4 regions of the Ruegeria sp. YKSF131 genome follow, and region 3 is predicted to be linked to each of the others. Evidence: riboswitches for the same ligand, from Rfam matches in the RefSeq annotation. Region 3 holds a riboswitch; each other region holds the start of a gene.
What was found. Region 3 has a riboswitch for cobalamin ahead of AC2FLZ_RS10665 (hypothetical protein). Riboswitches for the same ligand answer to the same signal wherever they lie in the genome.
Positions count from the first base shown of each region.

Region 1: it holds a riboswitch for cobalamin, as region 3 does, so the genes downstream of both, AC2FLZ_RS17280 (DUF1636 family protein) here and AC2FLZ_RS10665 (hypothetical protein) in region 3, are expected to answer to the same signal.
Region 2: it holds a riboswitch for cobalamin, as region 3 does, so the genes downstream of both, AC2FLZ_RS11100 (CbtB domain-containing protein) here and AC2FLZ_RS10665 (hypothetical protein) in region 3, are expected to answer to the same signal.
Region 4: it holds a riboswitch for cobalamin, as region 3 does, so the genes downstream of both, AC2FLZ_RS01545 (ABC transporter substrate-binding protein) here and AC2FLZ_RS10665 (hypothetical protein) in region 3, are expected to answer to the same signal.

Region 1 covers NZ_JBXWQZ010000057.1:3-4,788, reverse strand. The annotation lists gene cobN (cobaltochelatase subunit CobN) at 1-1,656, opposite strand, end outside; gene cobW (cobalamin biosynthesis protein CobW) at 1,660-2,715, opposite strand; gene AC2FLZ_RS17280 (DUF1636 family protein) at 2,720-3,094, opposite strand; cobalamin riboswitch at 3,189-3,393, opposite strand; gene AC2FLZ_RS17275 (NAD(P)-dependent oxidoreductase) at 3,496-4,491, shown strand.
Region 2 covers NZ_JBXWQZ010000025.1:33,402-38,187, reverse strand. The annotation lists gene AC2FLZ_RS11110 (transglutaminase-like cysteine peptidase) at 1-541, shown strand, start outside; gene AC2FLZ_RS11105 (DUF1636 family protein) at 1,687-2,022, shown strand; cobalamin riboswitch at 2,204-2,419, shown strand; gene AC2FLZ_RS11100 (CbtB domain-containing protein) at 2,454-2,624, shown strand; gene AC2FLZ_RS11095 (CbtA family protein) at 2,629-3,327, shown strand; gene AC2FLZ_RS11090 (hypothetical protein) at 3,392-3,895, shown strand; gene AC2FLZ_RS11085 (L,D-transpeptidase) at 4,293-4,786, shown strand, end outside.
Region 3 covers NZ_JBXWQZ010000024.1:9,059-13,844, reverse strand. The annotation lists gene AC2FLZ_RS10685 (bifunctional 2',3'-cyclic-nucleotide 2'-phosphodiesterase/3'-nucleotidase) at 1-695, shown strand, start outside; RNA gene ffs (signal recognition particle sRNA small type) at 735-833, shown strand; gene rsgA (ribosome small subunit-dependent GTPase A) at 992-2,020, shown strand; gene AC2FLZ_RS10670 (alpha/beta hydrolase family protein) at 2,057-2,914, opposite strand; cobalamin riboswitch at 3,048-3,266, shown strand; gene AC2FLZ_RS10665 (hypothetical protein) at 3,358-3,765, shown strand; gene AC2FLZ_RS10660 (protein-tyrosine phosphatase family protein) at 3,757-4,269, opposite strand; gene AC2FLZ_RS10655 (DNA polymerase III subunit gamma/tau) at 4,442-4,786, shown strand, end outside.
Region 4 covers NZ_JBXWQZ010000002.1:124,109-128,894, forward strand. The annotation lists gene AC2FLZ_RS01525 (2-hydroxyacid dehydrogenase) at 1-747, opposite strand, end outside; gene AC2FLZ_RS01530 (SH3 domain-containing protein) at 946-1,407, shown strand; gene AC2FLZ_RS01535 (NADPH:quinone reductase) at 1,519-2,508, shown strand; tRNA gene AC2FLZ_RS01540 (tRNA-Gln) at 2,599-2,673, shown strand; cobalamin riboswitch at 2,835-3,026, shown strand; gene AC2FLZ_RS01545 (ABC transporter substrate-binding protein) at 3,180-4,184, shown strand; gene AC2FLZ_RS01550 (FecCD family ABC transporter permease) at 4,181-4,786, shown strand, end outside.

The sequences.
Region 1 (4,786 bases), on a different contig from region 3:
ACAGTTTGCCGATAGGGCGACTGATTTGCCGGGCAGCCATTCCAGCGTGCCATGCGCACCGATATGGATCAGCGCATCCGCTCCAAGACCTTTGCGCAGCCACAAATAGAAGGCGACATAGCTATGGCGCGGGGTGCGCGAAAGGTCGTGATAGTCGTCATCGCGCAGCTCGGGTGTTCCGCGTTCTGGTTGCAGTGCGACCAGTGCCTTGCCGCGTCGCAAAGCCGTGAAGTGAAACGCGTCATGAGCGAAAATTGGGTCTTGCTCGGGATCGCCCCATACGGTGTGCAGATCGGTGCGCAGGGTCTCGGGCAATTCAGCGAGTGCACTCAGATAATCCTCAAGCGGCCACGATACCCGGGCGTCCAAGAGTGTGTCGGCAATCGGTTCGGCAGCCGTGATGTCGTAGCCTTCACCGTGAAGATCAGACAGCATCGCTTCGGCTGAGGCCAACGCGTCGAGACCGACCGCATGGGCCATCTGCCAGTCTTTGCCTGGATATGTGGACAGTACCAACGCGGGGATCTGGTCTGCCTTGGGTTTGTCATTCAGGGCGAGCCAGCCCGATACCCGGTCGATGATCGCCTCGATCCGGTCCGGCTCGGCCCGATGCGCAAAACGCGAGTATTCCAGATGCGGATCGCGCTTGCCCGGCTCTTTGAAGGAGGCAATGCCTGCTGATATTCGCCCGTCCACTTCGGGTAATACCACATGCATGGCGAGGTCGGCAGGCGACAGGCCGCGTTCGGCCTCGGCCCAAGCCTTGCGTCGCGAGGTGGCGAGGGCGACCTGAAACACCGGCACATCCGCCGCGTCCAAAGGCGACGTGCCAGACGCGCCCTTTCCCGAGAATGAAGTGGCGTTGATGATGGCCGATGGTCTCAGGGCAACGACCTGTTCCCTGAGCCAGTTGGCAGCGGCCGGGGCCTTGAGCGACGGGGCGAACAAACCCACCGCCTGGAGCCCGCGGGCGCGCAAGCTGCGGATCAGGGCCGCGACCGGGGCTGTGTCTGCTGATGTCAGATAAGCGCGGTAGAAGGTTACGAGAATGCGTTTAGCATCGTTCTCGAACGCGGAATCCACCGGGATGACACCTTGTTCCGGGCACCACGCACCGCATTCGGGCACGGTTTTCGCGCCCATCACCGGGCCGGCATAAAGCCCTGCTGCTAACGCCATCTGGGCCAATGCGGCCTGCGCGGCGACTTCTCCGCCGGTATCACAAAGATGTGCCAGCCGCCGCAGGGTCGAGAGGGGCAGGGTCGAATACTCATCCAACCGAGTGTCTTCGCGCCCATCCGCCGGTAAAACGGCCAGCGCGATGCCTTTGGCCTGTGCCAGTGCCAGAACCTGTTGCAACCCGTAAGACCAATAGGGCACGCCACCGATCAGACGGATCAGGATGCCCTTTGCGCCTTCAAGTGTCTGTTCAACATAGGTGTCGACGGACAGTGGGTGTTTCAATGCTGCAAGATTGGCCAGTCGCAAGGTTGGCATCCGCCCCTCAGGTCCGCCGCCGCGATGCCAGCCCGCCGCGAAAGCGCCCAGGTCACTGTCGGAAAAGGACAGCACAACCAGATCGGCTGGGCTTTGGCCCAGATCGGTTGGGGTCTCGGTTTCCTCGAGCCCGTGGCTTTCGCGAAAGACGACGTGCATGACTTACTCGGCAACCTCGGTCACACCCACTAGGATATCACGGATCTCAGCCTCTTTGATGTCGTCATGTTCGGCAATGACGACCAGGCGCGAGCGGCGCTCTTCACCGGGCTCCCACGGGCGGTCGTATTGGTGACGAACCCGTGCGCCGACAGCCTGAACCAGCAGGCGCATCGGTTTGCCAGTGACGGCGGCATAGCCTTTGACGCGCAGGATATTCAGCTCAGTTGCCAGACGTTCAATCCTGGCAACCAGTTCCGCCGGGTCGGTCTGTTCCGGCAACTCGACGATGATGCTTTCGAAATCGTCATGCTCATGATCGTGATGGCCATCGTGATGTGACGGGCGCGCGTCCATGTCATTTTCGGCGGCAGCCTCAAGGCCAAGCACGACGCGTACGTCGACGACACCCTCGGCAACCTCGACGACGGGAAGCGGGCGCGGCGCCTCAGCGGCGATGATCTGTTTAGCTTTCGCGACACCTTCGGGACCTGCCAGATCGGGCTTGGTCAGCAGGATGATATCCGCGCACGAGATCTGATCCTCGAACACCTCGGACAAGGGTGTTTCGTGGTCGATCGAGTCATCAGCCAGCCGTTGGGCATCCACCGCTTCAACGTTCGGAGCAAAGCGACCGGCGGCCACGGCCTCGGCATCGGCCAGCGCAATAACGCCATCAACGGTAATTTTCGAACGGATATCAGGCCAATCAAACGCTTTCAGCAGCGGTTTGGGCAGTGCAAGGCCGGATGTTTCGATCAAAATGTGATCCGGGCGCGGTTCCAGCGCCATCAGCGCCTCGATGGTCGGGATGAAATCGTCGGCCACGGTGCAGCAGATGCAGCCGTTTGCCAGTTCCATGATGTTTTCCGCAGGGCATTCCGGAATCGCGCAGGACTTCAGGATGTCGCCATCAACACCCACATCGCCAAACTCGTTAACAACAATCGCAAGGCGCTTGCCCTGCGGGTTCTGCATCAGATGGCGCACCAGCGTGGTTTTGCCCGAGCCCAGAAAGCCGGTGATCACAGTGACGGGGAGTTTTTCAAGGTTCGACATGATCTCAGGCTCCAATCGGGGGAATGCGCGAGGCGCAGTTTTTGCGGAAATGTTCAGGACGGTCGCGCCATTTCACCAGACCATCGCCTGTGGCCAGATACTTAGTCGCGCCATCGATGATGACATCGACGTGATCGATTTCGTTCAGATTCTCGTAAACAAAGGTCCAGCGATCCGGCCCGCCCCGAAGCACGATGGAACAGCCCTGATCGCAGTTCGAAAGGCATTCGACCGGTTTCAGAATGATGCCATCCGGCAGGACAGCCTGTTCCAGGGCCTTGTGCAACAATGTGCCGGGTCGCTCAGCGTCATCCTCGACGGGCAGACCCCGGCGGCAAGTCGTGCAGACCAGTAGCTCTACCGGTGCGTTCTCGCTCATGTCTCTCATCCCCCCAAATCCTCTTCGCGGGGGACGGGGTTTCATGCGGGCACCACGTCTGCACATGGACCCGACACCGGAACACCCCGCCCGGTTTCAACTTCGGGTGTTGGCAGGTCTCCCGGCTTGCGGATGCCAGAGCGGTCGCTCTGTCGGATGTCCCGCCTTCCCGGCACAGGCCAGTGGCATTGGGCATCCTCTCCGGTCACGGTCGCGGGGGCGGCTGCGTTTGGCGGATGAACCGTTGACGCATTCCCTTTTCATCGGCTGTCGCCGACACCAACGACAGGGACATGCGGCACCGCTGACCCGCTTGTCAAGCGGTTCGCGCGCAACAAATAAGCCAAGGAGAAAAAAGCGACCTGTAGGCGTCGTTCGGCGGCATGAAGAATGTGTTCGGTATGTGGTCGCATGACGGGAAAACGACGAACTTGGAGATGCGTCATATGAAAGTGGGATTTATCGGTCTGGGTAACGTAGGCGGCAAGCTTTCGGGATCCCTTTTGCGCAACGGCATTGATCTGACTGTGCATGACCTGAACGCGGATCTGGTGGCCGAGTTTGTCGCCAAAGGTGCAAAGGCGGCTGAGGGGCCCGCCCAGTTGATGCGCGATTGCGATGCGGTGATCACCTGTCTGCCGTCTCCGGCAGCATCGGATGCAGTGATGCAGGAGATGTTGCCCGAAGTGGGCCCCGGCAAGATCTGGATGGAGATGTCGACCACGGACGAGGCCGAAGTCAAACGCCTGGGAGCCGAAGTCATATCGCGCGGCGGTGCGGCCGTCGATTGCCCGGTTTCTGGCGGGTGCCACCGTGCCGCGACGGGCAATATCTCGATCTTTGCGGGCTGTGACCGGGAAACGTTTGAACGAATTCTGCCGTTCCTGACGACAATGGGTCGTCGGGTTTTGCACACCGGCGAACTGGGCTCGGCCTCGGTGCTGAAAGTGATGACCAATTATCTTGCCACCGCCAACCTGATCACCTGCGCCGAAGCACTGGTTACGGCAAAGGCTGCGGGGATGGATCTGAACACGACCTATGAGGCGATCAAAATCTCGTCCGGCACGTCCTTCGTGCACGAAACCGAAAGTCAGGTCATCTTGAACGGGTCGCGCGATATTTCCTTCACCATGGATCTGGTGAAGAAGGATATCGGTCTGTTTCAGGAGGTCGCCGACCGCGCCGGGGTGCCGCTGGAAATAAACCCGGTGATGATCAACATCTTTAACGATGGTATCGCACGCTATGGCGAACGCGAGCTTTCACCAAATATTATCAAGCGGCTGGAAGAGGCAACCGGCCTGGATATCACCGCCCCGGGCTTCCCTGCCGAAATGACGGATGATGAGCCGGAGGAGCCGGGATACGAGGTTGTGCCACAAGGGCGCGCCTGAACGTAAAGCACATACCAGACAAAATCGCGCCCCTTGAACGAACAGGGGTAGGCAGGAGTTCCGAAAAACACGCCATATCTGGCCCGCAATTCGACAGAATCGCGGGCCTTGAACGTCTTGAAATACCGAGCGTCGCACGCGTGTACTGCGGGGTTAAGTCAGCGATTTGGATGTTGTTGGAGGCGAGTACCGGAATCGAACCGGTGTACACGGATTTGCAATCCAGAAAGAGCGTAAGCAAAAACAACGGCTTATGGGTGCAAAACACCTCCTGACAAAAAGTGAACAAAAAGCG
Region 2 (4,786 bases), on a different contig from region 3:
TTTTATATGCAGCTTTTTTGTGTCTGCCGCTACATTACAAGCCTCTGAGCTTCCCTCGATCGGTCTTGACAGAAAGATTGAAGCGCCATCCGGTGCCAAAACACTATGCAAAGATTACTCTTGGGCGTGCGCGAGCGCTCGTAGTTCTGGTCTGTCCGTGGCACAAGAAAATCAGATCGTTAAAACGATCAACACGCGCGTCAATCGGAGAATCCGTGCCGTTTCGGATCAAAGCCAATACGGGACAAAGGAATACTGGACACTGCCGACGCAAGGGTCAGGAGATTGCGAAGACTTCGCTTTGCAAAAGAAGTTTGAACTTGTGCAGAACGGTGTGGATCCTACGAAGCTACTAATCGCGACCGTCTTGGACACCAATCGCAATGGCCATGCTGTTCTAGTCTATCGCTCGAGTGAAGGCGATTTGGTTCTGGACAATGTTACCAACAGGATCAAAACGTGGAAGGAAACAAGGTATCTTTTCCTACGAATACAGGACCCGATTCACCCTGATCGTTGGGTACAGGTTTCTAGCGGCTAAACCATTGGGTAGACATTGGTTGCCTCTCGCAATTGATGTCACGACCTGCATTGTTCTGGGCGCATAGTTGAGTTTCGATGCTCAGTCCGACTCGTCCATCTGCTTGTGTTTGCACCATTGCGTGTGAACGAATTCGATCCGCGCGCCAGATATCTCGGAGGTGTCGTATTGGCCTACTGTTGGGATTCCGCAAGCCATACACGTAGACAATGGGCGCGTTTCCGCAGCGAAACCTTCCATTTGACCCGCTCAGATTGGAGTATCTCCGTCAAGTAAAGGCCACCGGGTCGAGCGCGTTACGGCGAAGATATCGAACGCCTGATTAGGACGACCATGGAGGCCGTTCATCTACTTTAGGGAAGAACGCAATTATCCCCCAAGGATAAGGGGAAATGCGACGGCTCCGGCACTGCGTCGATGACATTGGAGGAGTTCGAAGACTGGCTGCACCCGGAGATATGCCGTTATCACAACACCCATCACACCGGGTTGCGGCGAGAACCGATGGCGGCATGGGCGATCCTCGGTTGTAGTGACGCAGACAGAAAAGTTGTTAATGCCGAGGCGTTTCGCATCAGCGTACTTCCTTTTGAATGTCGTCGGTTGTCGCTACGCATTCAGTCCCATGATCGGTCGTGGTAACCGAAAGGTAACCATCAAGCACGAACCCCGCTATATGTCCCGGATCTAGACTGTAATTGACGATAGAACGAACCTAGTTACGCGCAACAAGAACCTGTCGCGTCTCGGAATTCGCCTTGGGAGGCGCGGTGCGCGCGGACCTGAAAATAGGCGTGTCATGGCGAGCCGATCCCGGAGGCAATGCTGTTTCAGATTATTGAAGAACAAAGATGTTTCGCGTGAGCTGTTTCCACTTCATCGCCTACCACCTGCTTCAGCTCAGTCTCACGTAGAAACTTAAAAATTTTTTCGTCTGATGGTTGCTTCTTCGCCCTGCCAAATCCCCGTCTCGCACTCGGTGTATTTGCAAAGTTTTCGAGGGCTAGGGCTCATGTGTCCTTCCTGCCTGAGTATGGACTCTTTTCCAGACTTAGAGTCAAAACACGTATTGAAACTGAGCTAACAACCGACCAGCAAATATGAAATCTCAGATGGAAGTTCTCGATCAAGGATCAGCCTGACGCATGTGCCTACCTAACCTCACGCTTTGCAGAACCTGCCGCGACGCGGATTCCACCCTTTATGATCAATTAGCCGCAACGCTGGAGGCATCGGGGGTGCAAGCCGAGTTGCAGCAAGTGGATTGCATGTCCGGTTGTCACCGACCACAGACGTTGGCGGTGCGACAAAGCGGCAAGACCGCCTATCTTTTCGGTGAGGTTACGGTTGTCGATCTTCCGGACATAATGATCTTCATGCGGATGTATGAGGACAGTACTGACGGCGACTTCGCTGACGCCAGGAAGCTAGGTAAGCTACGTTTCAAGGCGATTGCACGTATACCGGCACAAAAAAGATAGCCAACATGCAACTTGCCGACCAAAGCTCCGGTGTCGAGTTTTCAGCTTACAGTTTGTGTTTTTCGACTTAGCCTTCTGCACTGAACGGCTAAAATCTAAACCAAGCCTGCCATTACCTAAGATTGACCGCTGCAGAATACTATGATGTCGCTTTCGTACTTGACGGAACAAAGCACTATGGAACAATAAAGGCTTCTACGGTGTCCAAAGGTGCCTACGCACTGGGACTGAAACGGGAATGAGGACGGTGCACCAAACTACCGCACTGAAGCCTTGACCGCCCCCGCGACTGTGAGCGGCGAGCGGCCTTCCAATACCACTGGCGTAATGGCGCTGGGAAGGGGGAAGTCTGCTGTGACCTGCGAGTCAGGAGACCGGCCGTAGGATGGACACAACATATGCCGTCGGGTGTGACGGCGAGGAGGATTAAAATGACGACAAAAACGATCAAGGCATCCGCCGCTGGCGCATCCTTTCTGCCTGCAGTATTCGCCGTGGTTCTGGGTCTAGGGATCATTACCGTGACTGGCCATGTTCAGGCTTCTGGCCTGCATGACGCGGCTCATGATGTGCGCCACGCAACTGGCTTCCCCTGCCACTAAAACAATGTTCAGTCGTATTCTGACCAGCGGCTTGTTCGCTGGTGCAGCAGCGGGGCTGATTGCCGCCCTTCTGCAGTTGTATTTCGTGCAGCCAGTGCTACTTCACGCCGAGCTCTATGAGGGCGGCGACCTGGTGCATTTTGGCGCTGATCCCGTAACTGCGCATCCCGACCTGCCCGGCATGTTCGCCGAGCCGATGCGCGATGGTCTCAGCATTATCTTCACCATGCTTACCTACACCGGCTATGCGCTAGTCCTGGCGGCGCTGATGTCAGTAGCCGAACGTCAGGGGCATGAGATCAACGGCCGCACCGGCCTGCTTTGGGGTCTTGCGGGCTTTGTCGCCTTCCACTTTGCTCCTGGCTTGTCACTGGCTCCAGAAGTTCCCGGCGTAGCGGCAGCAGATGTGGGAGTGCGTCAGATCTGGTGGACGGTCACCGTTGCCGCAGCCGGCGTAGCCATGTGGCTGATTGCCTTTGGAGGTAACCTGGTAAGCTACCTGATTGCGGCCGTGCTGCTAATGGTACCGCATATTATCGGGGCCCCTGAGCCTGAGAGTTTCTCTGGGCCGGTTCCGACCGAGATCGGGGCGCTTTTTGCTGCCCGGGCCTTCGGCATCGGCATGGCCGCCTGGGCACTCTTAGGCAGTTTCACCGGCCACTTCTGGCAGACAGAAGGCAAGCGCGCAGGCGCTGCAGTCTGATCGCGCTCCTCCATTGCTACCCCGCTGGTTACACCGGCGGGTTTTTTTTATTGAGGATGACAAGATGTCCCGTTCTCTTGCTCTCTTTGCCATCGGACTTGTCTTTGGCGGCGGTGCTGGCTTTGTGATTGCCGCCAGCAGCGGTAGCACCTTTGAGAGCCATGACCATACTGACCCGGCCCAACACGGCGGCAACATGGAGATGGCAGCGCACGACCACTCCGCTGCCACTAATCTGCCTGCCGACAGCGACGCCCCCAGTGTGGCGATCCAGATGATTAAGGATCCTATGGCGGGCTGGAATCTGCGTGTGACACCGCAGAACTTTCGCTTTGCTCCGGAAAATGCCTCCACGGCTGACGTTCCAGGCGAAGGTCACGCGCATGTTTATATCAACGGCGAAAAGCTGGGCCGCCTTTATGCCAATTGGTTACACCTTCCGTCGCTCCCCGATGGCGATGTTGAAGTAAAAGTTTCTCTCAATGGCAACAGCCACAGCCCTCTGATGGTTGAGGGTGTGCCCGTGGAGGCCAAAGTGACCGTGCAGCCTGACGGCGATGACTCCTGATTGACATTCCTGGCTGAGAAGACAACTACGCGGATTCAGCGGGTCTAAGCGGCAAGTACAGCGTGCGCGCGGGTTTTTGCCGCTCTGTATCCAAGGACAGATAAGCTGTTGCAAAGCCGCGCCGAATTCCCGTCTTGTTCCTTTGGCTTGCATCGTCGGAAACCGAAAACATGAAGCAACTACAATGGGCATTTCGGTTCTTTCCATTGCTTTTTTGACCCAGTCCAAAGCAAACTCGATCAAATCAGAGTTCACGCCACCGCGCACCTGATCGACTGGATAAACTAAGCGTTACCTGAAACCTCTTGAAGCTCTAGCTGCTAGAGGCTTTAAGACTCGAATTTGATCGTGAAAATGCGATGCAAATACATTGAACTTGTGAACCAGGCTGAGATCTATGCTGACAAGGCGCTATTTCATTCAATCAACCACTGCGCTGTTTTCCGCGTCTGCGGCCAGTCCATTGATCGCCAAAACATGGCCAACCTCGTCGCAAAAGACCTATTGGGACAGCCAGGTCACGCCATTTGATTACGATCCAGCGACCTCAAATCCATGGGGCGTTCATGACCGTTTTTTACCACGACGTGTCGTAGCAAATGATGGTTTGGTTCCTGGTGACATCCATGTCGATGCGGTCGCGCGCTATCTTTACCATATCGAGGAAGGCGGGACCGCAATGCGCTATGGCGTTGCGATCGCGCGAGGGAACCTTTACGAGCCCGGAACCTATGCTATCCGGCGCAAGGTCGAGTGGCCACATTGGACGCCAACGGCTTCAATGATCGAGCGCAACCCCGAATACGCGGAATTTCGGGATGGTATGGAACCCGGGCCAAGTAATGCTCTCGGCTCTCGAGCCCTTTATCTATACGTTGGAAATCGAGATAC
Region 3 (4,786 bases):
TTGTTTCGCCTGCCAAATCCGGCGGGCGCTCAGGCCCCCGCCATTATACCGAGGTACCCGCCGGAGAAATATGTTTGCGCCATGTCGCGGATCTGCATGTGTTTCCCAACGAGCTGCGCGCAATCCGGATCAGCGGCGCGCATCTGCTGGACTGGTTGGAGATGTCGGCCAGCGTATTCAACCAGTTAAAGCCCGGTTCCGAGCCCGAACTGATCAACCCTGAACGGGCCGGGTACAATTTCGACATCGTGTTTGGACTGTCTTATCAGATCGACCCCACTCAGCCGCCTCGATACGATGCGCAGGGGAAAATGATCCATCCAGACCACAGGCGGATCAGCGATCTGACATATGCAGGCCGCCCCGTACGACCGGAGCAGATGTTCGTTATGGCGCTGAACAATTACCGCGCCAGCGGAGGCGGGCATTTCCCGCATGCGACAACGTCTGAGTTCATCAGCCTGCCACCGCTGAGCATCAAGGACCTTGTGCGGGATTACCTGGCGCAGCACCTTCCGCCCGATCCGATCGTCACGCAGCCCTACCCGTTCTCGCTGATGCCGCAGCGGGGCGTGACAACAATTCTTCGAACAGGTCCGGGCGCCCCGAAATATTTGGATGAGTTGCGCAGGTTCGATCCCGTGTTGCTGGGCTCGGATGGCAGGGGATTTGAACGCATCCGCCTGACGCTCTGACGGGTTGTCTTTTCCCGTTGCCTTCCCTATATCCGGACTCGAGAGGTTGGCGCGGGCGAGCGCCTCGCCAACCTGGTCAGGTCCGGAAGGAAGCAGCCACAACGAGCCCCGCTTGGGTCGATGTCCAACCTCTCACTTCGTGAACCACAGCCACAGGAGGGCTTTATGATTGTAGTGAAAACCCTTCGGGCAGACTGGTTCTGATTCACCGGAATCACCGGACTGCCTGAACACACGACCTGCGGATGCGCGCTTGCCATCCGTTGGCATTGCTGTTTCTGAAAACAGGCAGATAAATGTCTTATACGCTTTCGGACCTGGGATGGTCCTCTTACTTTGCCGCGCAGCATGCGGTTTTTCCTTCTGACACGCCCTTTCGTATCGCATCGGTACATCGGGACCGTCTGATCGGGCTGAGCCCGGATGGTGATATCCCTTTGCTGACACCGGATAATCCGACCGGTTCATATGCCGTTGGGGATTGGGTCCTTGCCGACGCCGAAAACCGCGTGCGTCACATTCTGGACCGGCGCAGCCTGCTGCAACGCAGGGCTGCCGGTACAGGTGCCGCAACACAACTGATAGCAGCCAATGTCGATGTGTTGTTCATCGTCAGCTCGTGCAACGCCGATTTCAACCTGCCCCGGCTGGAACGTTATCTGGCGCTGGCACATCAGGCCGGATGTTATCCTGTCGTTGTCCTGACGAAAGCTGACCAGTCGGATGACCCCGGCAGTTTCTCGGGACAAGTGCAATCTCTGGACCCTTTTTTGTCGGTACTGGCGATCAATGCGCTGGACCCGGCAGATATCGAAAAGGTTCTGGCATGGTGCCCCAAAGGCCAGACCGGCGCGCTGGTCGGGTCGTCGGGCGTGGGTAAAACGACGCTCAGCAACGCCATGACGGATCAAAACCTCGCCACCTCTGGAATTCGCGAAGACGACGCACGGGGCAGGCACACGACAACGGTGCGCGCGTTGCACCGGATGGGTAACGGTGGCTGGCTGATTGACACGCCGGGAATGCGCGCATTGCGTTTGTTGGACGCTCAGGACGGGATCGACAACGTGTTCTCGGACATCACAGAGCTTGGCCAAAGCTGCCGCTTTTCGGATTGTCAGCACGAGACCGAGCCCGGCTGTGCCGTGCAGAACGCAATAGGCAAGGGCGTTCTTGATCCGGCGCGGCTGGACCGTTGGCGCAAGCTGCGGCGCGAAGATCAGCGAAACTCGGAAACCGTTGCGCAATCGCGGGCGCGGGACAAGGCGTTCGGCAAGATGGTCCGCGGTGTCATGCAGGACAAGAAGCTTCGCAAACGGCCATAGCTGCAAGGTGTTATGGAAAACCTGCGTCGCGTCTGATCAGGCGATCAGGCGCGGCCAGACCGCTGCATTGCGCCGGGCAAATGCGCCTATGTGACCAATCTCCGGCAGCCCAAATTCGGCAGGCTTCAGAAGGTGGCGTCTGGCCCCGGGGCCATACAGATCGGCAAGGCGCCAAACCGCCTCGGGCGGAACCATCTGGTCGTCTTCGAACGTGAACAGATCCACAGCTGTTCCAGAACTGCCCCAATGCGCATCAGGCAAATTCTGCCCGATCTCGGGAACGTAGCTAAGAGGAGCTGTGCACCATTTGCGCCATTGCCAGTATACCGAGGCTGGCAGGTCCGAGCCAAACCCGATTGCTTTGCCAGGCAGATAGCCAAGCGCCCGCACCATCAGCGGTGCATGGCCATACCAAAACAGCCCCGCCAACCCCCGATAGGGCCATGGGTGATCTTTCAAAGTCACCAGCCCCGAACACACACAGATCATACGGTCGATCTGGTTGATATCCGGCTGCACCGGCCCCAGCATCGCACCGACCGAATGGCCAATGGTCCAGTGCTGCGCCTTAGGAAATCGCCTGCGCAATTCGGCCCGTGCCGCTGGCATGTCGATCAATGCCCAATCCGCCATTGTTGCAGTTGCGTCTTTCAGGCGACCGACCAAAGAAAGCCCGTAGTCCCGATAGTCATAGGTCAGGCAAGCTATCCCCCGCTCGGTAGCCAGCCATCGCGCGAAGTGTTGATAATAGTCACGCGGCACGCCTGTGGCACTGTTCAGCACGACAACGGTTTCCGGCTCACCCACTGGCCGATGCAACCGCGCCGACAAGGTCACGGACCCTGACGGAAAGCGGAAATCTTCGATCAACACCGTCTGTTCCGTATCCAACATGATTCCCGGCTTTCGCTGAAACAATCGGTTTGCCTGCCTTCGATGCTGACGACACTAGGCCGGAACGTAAACCGCATCCAGCATGACCAAACGTCCGGCCTAAAGATCGGCTTGACTCGGAACGCGATCAGACGCTAGCGGTTGTGTGATGGTTTCCGGCCCCCACAAGAGGTCGGGATGAAAAGGGAACACGGTGCGGTTTGTCTGGTCACGCAGGCATCAACCAAGTCCGCGACTGCCCCCGCAACTGTAAGCGTTAAGCAATGCCGAAATACCACTGGCCTATGGGCTGGGAAGGTCGGCAGAGCAATGACCCGCAAGTCAGGAGACCTGCCATCGGAACTGAAACCGAAACTCGGGCGGGGTGTCCGGGCAGGTCCTGACGGCGAAATGCTGTCCCACCTGCCCCAATATTCCAGCCCACCACGCGCGGAGGGCGCAGGATGATCTGGAAGACAAAGTCACACGAATACAGCGCAACAGTGTGCCAGCGGACGGGCAAAACCTGCCCGGCTTTGGCGCGACTGGCCCGCTCGATTTCCGAAGCCATGGCGCAGGCGGTTTCGGCCACCAGCGAGGATTTCGAATTTGAAGGCAGCAGCGCGCTATCACATTGCGCGGAAGGGTGCATGGCAACGATCCGAGCGCGATCCGACAGCGTTCGCGTTTTCTGCGGGGCGCACCCTGATACGGCAATTCGGGACCTTGATGCCTATGCCGATTTGATCTTCGGACCTACATTCAGCACGCTGCCCTCGGGCATTGTCGCGAACCCGCCTTGCGCCATGATCGAGGTTTCAACGATCCGGCCTCGGAAAACCGGCTACGCACCCCAGCAGCTGTCAGCTTGATCCCACTTCCACCTGTGCCGGGGTGATCCGGGACGCCCAGGCCAGCTGCGCATCGGTTTCGACAGCGCAGGGGCGCACGGCCCGCAGGCGGTCCAGTGCGTCGCTGGCGCGTTCACCGCATTCAACCATCAGTCGCAGAACAATCATCCCGGATCTGCCGCACCCCCCACGGCAATGCACAAGAACCCGGCCACCGCCCGACAGCGCATGTCGGGCCGTGGCGCTGACCTCTGGCCAGGCCTTCTGAACCGCCTGCGTCGGTGCTCCAAAATCTTCGATCGGCAGGTGAACCCACCGGCTGGCACGGCTTTGGATGTCGCTGCCAAAGTGCTGCGCGCCATCCTGAAGCATTTCAACATCCGTCGTCATTGAAATCACAAGGCCCGGTTTCCACGCCGCAATCATATCCAGATCGCCGACGTAATCCCCGCCACGCCCGGGCATTGAAGTAAGGGCAAGCGTTCCGCCTCCGACCTGCAGAGCAAAAATGACCAGCTGCGACATGAAGTGCGTCCTCCCCCAAGGTACTCTTTAAGAAATGAGCCATTAAATCCGCTGGACCAGTTTAGTTGGAAACCAGCCCGTTTCTGAAACAAAAAATCATCACGCCCCACAGTGGACGCGGACTGCCGCCGCCACTACGCTGTGCCGAAGCACCGAATCCGAGCGAGTAGACATGACAGACACGCCCAGCCCCGCCTATCAGGTTCTCGCCCGCAAATACCGCCCGGAAACCTTTGCCGACCTGGTGGGTCAGGATGCCATGGTGCGCACCCTGAAAAACGCTTTTGAAGCCGACCGGATTGCGCAGGCCTTTGTCATGACCGGCATTCGCGGAACGGGTAAAACCACCACGGCACGGATCATCGCCAAGGGCATGAACTGTATCGGACCGGATGGAACCGGAGGGCCGACAACAGAGCCTTGCGGTCAGTGCGAGCATTGCATCGCGATCATGGAAGGCCGCCATGTCGATGTGATGGAAATGGATGCCGCCAGCCGTACCGGCGTCAGCGATATC
Region 4 (4,786 bases), on a different contig from region 3:
CTCGTCAATAACCTCACCCCGCGAAGTATTCACGATCACTGCCGAGGGTTTCATTAGCTTCAGTCGACGCGCGTTCATCAGATGGAAGGTCGACGGCGTCGATGGGCAGTTGATCGATATCACATCCATACGCGCCACCATCTGATCCAGGCTTTCCCAATAGGTCGCCTCCAGTTCTTGCTCAATCTCTGGGCGCAATCGGCGGCGGTTGTGATAATGGATCTGCATACCAAACGCCTTGGCGCGGCGGGCCACTGCCTGTCCGATCCGGCCCATACCCAGAATTCCCAGTCGCCGCCCGCCAATGCGACCACCCAGAAACGCGGTGGGTGCCCACCCGGTCCAGTCGCCTTGCTGCATGACGCTCAACCCTTCGGGAATGCGCCGTGTCACAGCGAGAATCAGGGCCATGGTCATATCTGCCGTGTCGTCGGTCAGCACGCCGGGCGTGTTGGACACCAATATGCCGCGCTGCCGCGCCGTCGCCACATCGATATTGTCGACACCAGCCCCGTAATTGGCGATCAGCCGCAACTTTTCACCCGCCTGACCCAATAGCCCGCCATCAATGGTATCGGTCACCGTGGGCACCAGCACATCGGCATCCTGCACCGCTGCTACTAATTCCTCACGCGTCATTGGGGTGTCGTCGTCGCGCAGGCGCACGTTAAACAATTCGCTTAACCGGGTTTCTACTGCCTCAGGCAACCGTCGCGTAACAACAACACTTAAACGTTCTCTTGGCACCTCGGCTCTCCCACTGCTTTGCAAACGGACGCGCGCCATGGCATCGTGGCGCAGGATAAGGCGGGGCACAAGAACCCCAATGGCATTGAGTCGACCTTTTTTCAAAACCGGATCAACAGGCATAAGAGCGGGCAGTCAGTGAGTGGCAATCTACCTGTAAAACGCCGATCTCTGGCGGCAGTTTCCGTATTTCTGGTCATGTTCGGTGTCTGTGCCGCACATGCCGAGGTCAAACGCGGTTCGGTCACCAACCTACCCCTGCCCCGCTATGTTTCGATGAAGGCAGCCGAAGGCAACGTGCGACGCGGACCATCCCTAACCCACCGAATCGACTGGGTATTCAAACGGCGCGGCATGCCGCTGCAGGTCACCGCCGAATACGGAAACTGGCGCAAGGTTCAGGACCGCGACGGCGCGGGTGGCTGGGTTCACTATGCCTTGTTGTCTGGCGTTCGAACGGTGCTGATCGAATCCGAGATGCTGCCTGTTTATGCCCGCCCCGATCCAGCCTCGCCCGTGAACGCTCATTTCGAGACCGGAGTAGTGGCGCGCCTTGGAACCTGTTCGCAGGACTGGTGCCGGATCACCGCTGGCGGATACCGTGGCTGGACATTGAAATCGAACCTTTGGGGCGTCGATCCTTCCGAAATTCGGGAATAGGCGAAAGACGAATTCCGGTATCCGCGGTTGCGCATCGCCCTGAAAAAGCGCGACAAGGTGTTTGAGTTACCGGCCCAATCGCCGCTTAACTCGACCTAAATGGAGGACGCTATGCGCGCAGTCACTTATTCAGCCTTCGGAGACGCTGTCGATGTCTTGCGTATACAGGATATTCCCCTGATCCAGCCTGAACCAGGTGAAGTCACGGTCGAGTTGTCCTATTCCGGCGTAAACCCCTCGGATATCAAGGCCCGTGCGGGAACCCGGCCGGGTGTCACGGAACCCCCGTTTCCGCTGATCGTTCCGCACAGCGACGGGGCTGGAGTCATCACAGCGGTTGGCGATGGAGTACCCGCGGCGCGGATTGGCCGGCGCGTGTGGATTTGGAACGGGCAATGGCAGCGCGCATTTGGTACAGCTGCCAGCCACATCACCCTGCCCGAATCTCAGGCTGTCGAACTGCCCGAGACAGTGTCACTTGAAACCGGGGCAATTCTTGGAATTCCGGGCCTAACTGCAAGCCATGCGGTGTTCTCGGGCGGCGCACCGGGCGGGCAAACCATATTGATCCATGGCGGGGCGGGCACCGTCGGGTATCTGGCTGTGCAGCTTGCCAAATGGGCCGGAGCCAAAGTGATCGCAACGGCCAGCGCCCGCAACTTTGACCGGGTCAAGGCAGCTGGTGCGGATGTCGTGCTCGACTACACCGGTGAACACCTTTCGGATCAGATCCTCGATGCAAATGATGGGCATGCAATCGGTCGAATCGTCGATGTCGAATTTGGACAGAACCTTGCCACCAACATTGCCGTCATCGCCGAAAACGGCCGTATCAACGCATATGGATCTGCCCGGAATATGACACCTGTCTTTCCCTTTGGACCCATGATGTTCAAGGCCGTGACGCTCGAAGCGGTTCTGATCTACCTGCTGCCCGCGGACTTGCGCGCCACCGCAATAAAGACATTACACAAGGCACTGACTGATGGCGCACTGATCTGCCCCGTTCACAAGGTCTTTACGTTGGAAGAATGCGCTGCGGCCCATGCGCTGGTACAAGAAGGCAACCGTACCGGAGCGGTGTTGATCGATACCAAATGAGGGGCCTTCAAAAAAAATTTACGGCGCTCGCTTTTTTTGCAAAACGCTCTTGAACCCTGCCATCAACAATCGTAGATAGCCGCTCACCGTTGGGGTGTAGCCAAGTGGTAAGGCAGCGGTTTTTGGTACCGTGTATCGTAGGTTCGAATCCTACCACCCCAGCCATGATTTTCCTATATATCACACACCGACGTCCTCGGGGCGGATTGTAGCGCCTTCTCAGCGGCTTGTCTGACGTCAGCACCATGTTGAGACGCGCAGGTTCATGCCCTTGGGAGAAAATGGGAAAGACCCCCGAGTTTTTTCTTGCCGCAGAGTAAGTGTTAAGGTACCCGCGTTTTACCGGTCCCGATGTGGCTAAGAGGGAATCCGAGGTGCCTTTTGGTGCCAACCGGAACTGCCCCCGCAACTGTAGGCGGCGAGCGCTGTCCATTCCGTCACTGGGCCATTTCGGTCTGGGAAGACAGGACAGACAAAGACCCGTCAGTCAGGAGACCTGCCGGTATGAAACCGAAACACACCGGGCGGGGTTGTCCGGGGAGGTTGCCGAAGAAACGCGCCGGGCGGGCTATGTACCACTCTGCGCTCACAGCAGGCAGAAAAGCGTCTGTTGCTTCGGTAAATGCCCATTCACCCGTTCTCTGGTCATTGACACATGGAGATCGATTGTCATGTTTCTACGCACTGGCCTGATTGGCCTTTCCTTGCTGGCTACCAGCGCTGCCGCCGAAGGAAACTTTCCCTTAACCATCGAAAACTGCGGTCACTCGGTCACGTTTGACGCGCCAGTGACGTCGTCAGTCACGGTCGGCCAAGCCGCGACCGAGGTGCTTTATGCGCTGGGTCTGAGTGAGCAGGTTCTTGGAACTTCGGTCTGGTTCAACGAGGTGCTGCCTGAATATGCCGAGGTGAATGCCAAGGTAGAGCGTCTGGCAGACAATGATCCCAGCTTTGAAAGCGTTGTTGCCAAGCGGCCGGGACTGGTCGCAGCGCAATATGAATGGCATGTCGGACCCGAGGGCATCGTCGCCACGCGTGAGCAATTTCACGAACTGGGTATTCCAACTTACGTGATGCCTGCGGATTGCGTCGGCAAAGACAATACGGTCGGCGGCGATGGCACCCGCCTGCAAGCGTTCTCGACCGATACGCTGTATCAGGGTATCGAAGAACTGGCGGCAGCCTTTGATGTGTCCGAACGCGGCACGGACCTGGTTGCCGAGTACAAGGCCCGTGAAGCCGCAGCCGTCGCCAAGGCGCAAGCCGTGAAGCTGGACGATGTGTCCGCCGTATTCTGGTTTTCCTCTCCTGAAATGGAAAGCGATCCGTTTGTGGCCGGGCAGAAGGGCGCACCGGGATACATGATGAGCACATTGGGCATCCGCAACGTCGTCGAGACGGATGAAGAATGGCCAACAGTGGGCTGGGAAACCATTGCCAAGGCCAATCCGACGGTGATCGTGATTGCCAAGATGGACCGCCGTCGCTTTGCTGCGGACGACTACCTGAAAAAGCTGGAGTTCCTGCGCGCTGATCCGGTGACCAGCCAGATGGATGCGGTCAAGAATGACCGGATTGTCGTTATGGATGCGCAGGCCATGGACGCCACCATCCGCGCAATCCCGGCACTGGAGGATCTGGCCGAGAAGCTGGATACCATCGGAAACAACTTGTGAACGAGGTCGCCGCAATCTTTCGGCAGGGTTTCAAGGCCGCGTGCCTAACTGTGCCACTGTTGATTGCGGCGGTCCTTGCGGGCGCGATGATCGGGGAAACCTCGTTGTCGCCCGATTTGGTTCTCTCCGTTCTGGTCAACAAGCTGGCCGGAGCGGACCTGCCCGTCGACCCAATTGATCAGGGTATTATCTGGAGCTACCGGATTCCTCGCGCTCTGGTCGCTGCGTCCTGCGGTGCCGGTCTGGCTGTCGCAGGGGTCGTGTTGCAGGCATTGCTGCGAAACCCGTTGGCTGACCCTTATATTTTGGGCATTTCTGCCGGGGCCTCGACGGGTGCCGTGGCTGTTACCATCGCTGGTTTGGGCGGGGGAGCTTTGTCGCTGTCTTTTGGCGCGTTCAATGGCGCGCTTTTGGCTTTCGGTTTTGTCGCGTTGCTGGCCCGAGCCTCCGGCGCAGGCGGCGGGCGGGCTGCGACGGCGCAAATCGTTTTGGCGGGAATTGCCGGGTCTCAGTTGTTCAATGCGCTAACGGCCTTCATCATCGCCAAATCCGCCAATGCCGATCAGGCGCGCGGGATCATGTTCTGGCTGATGGGAAACCTC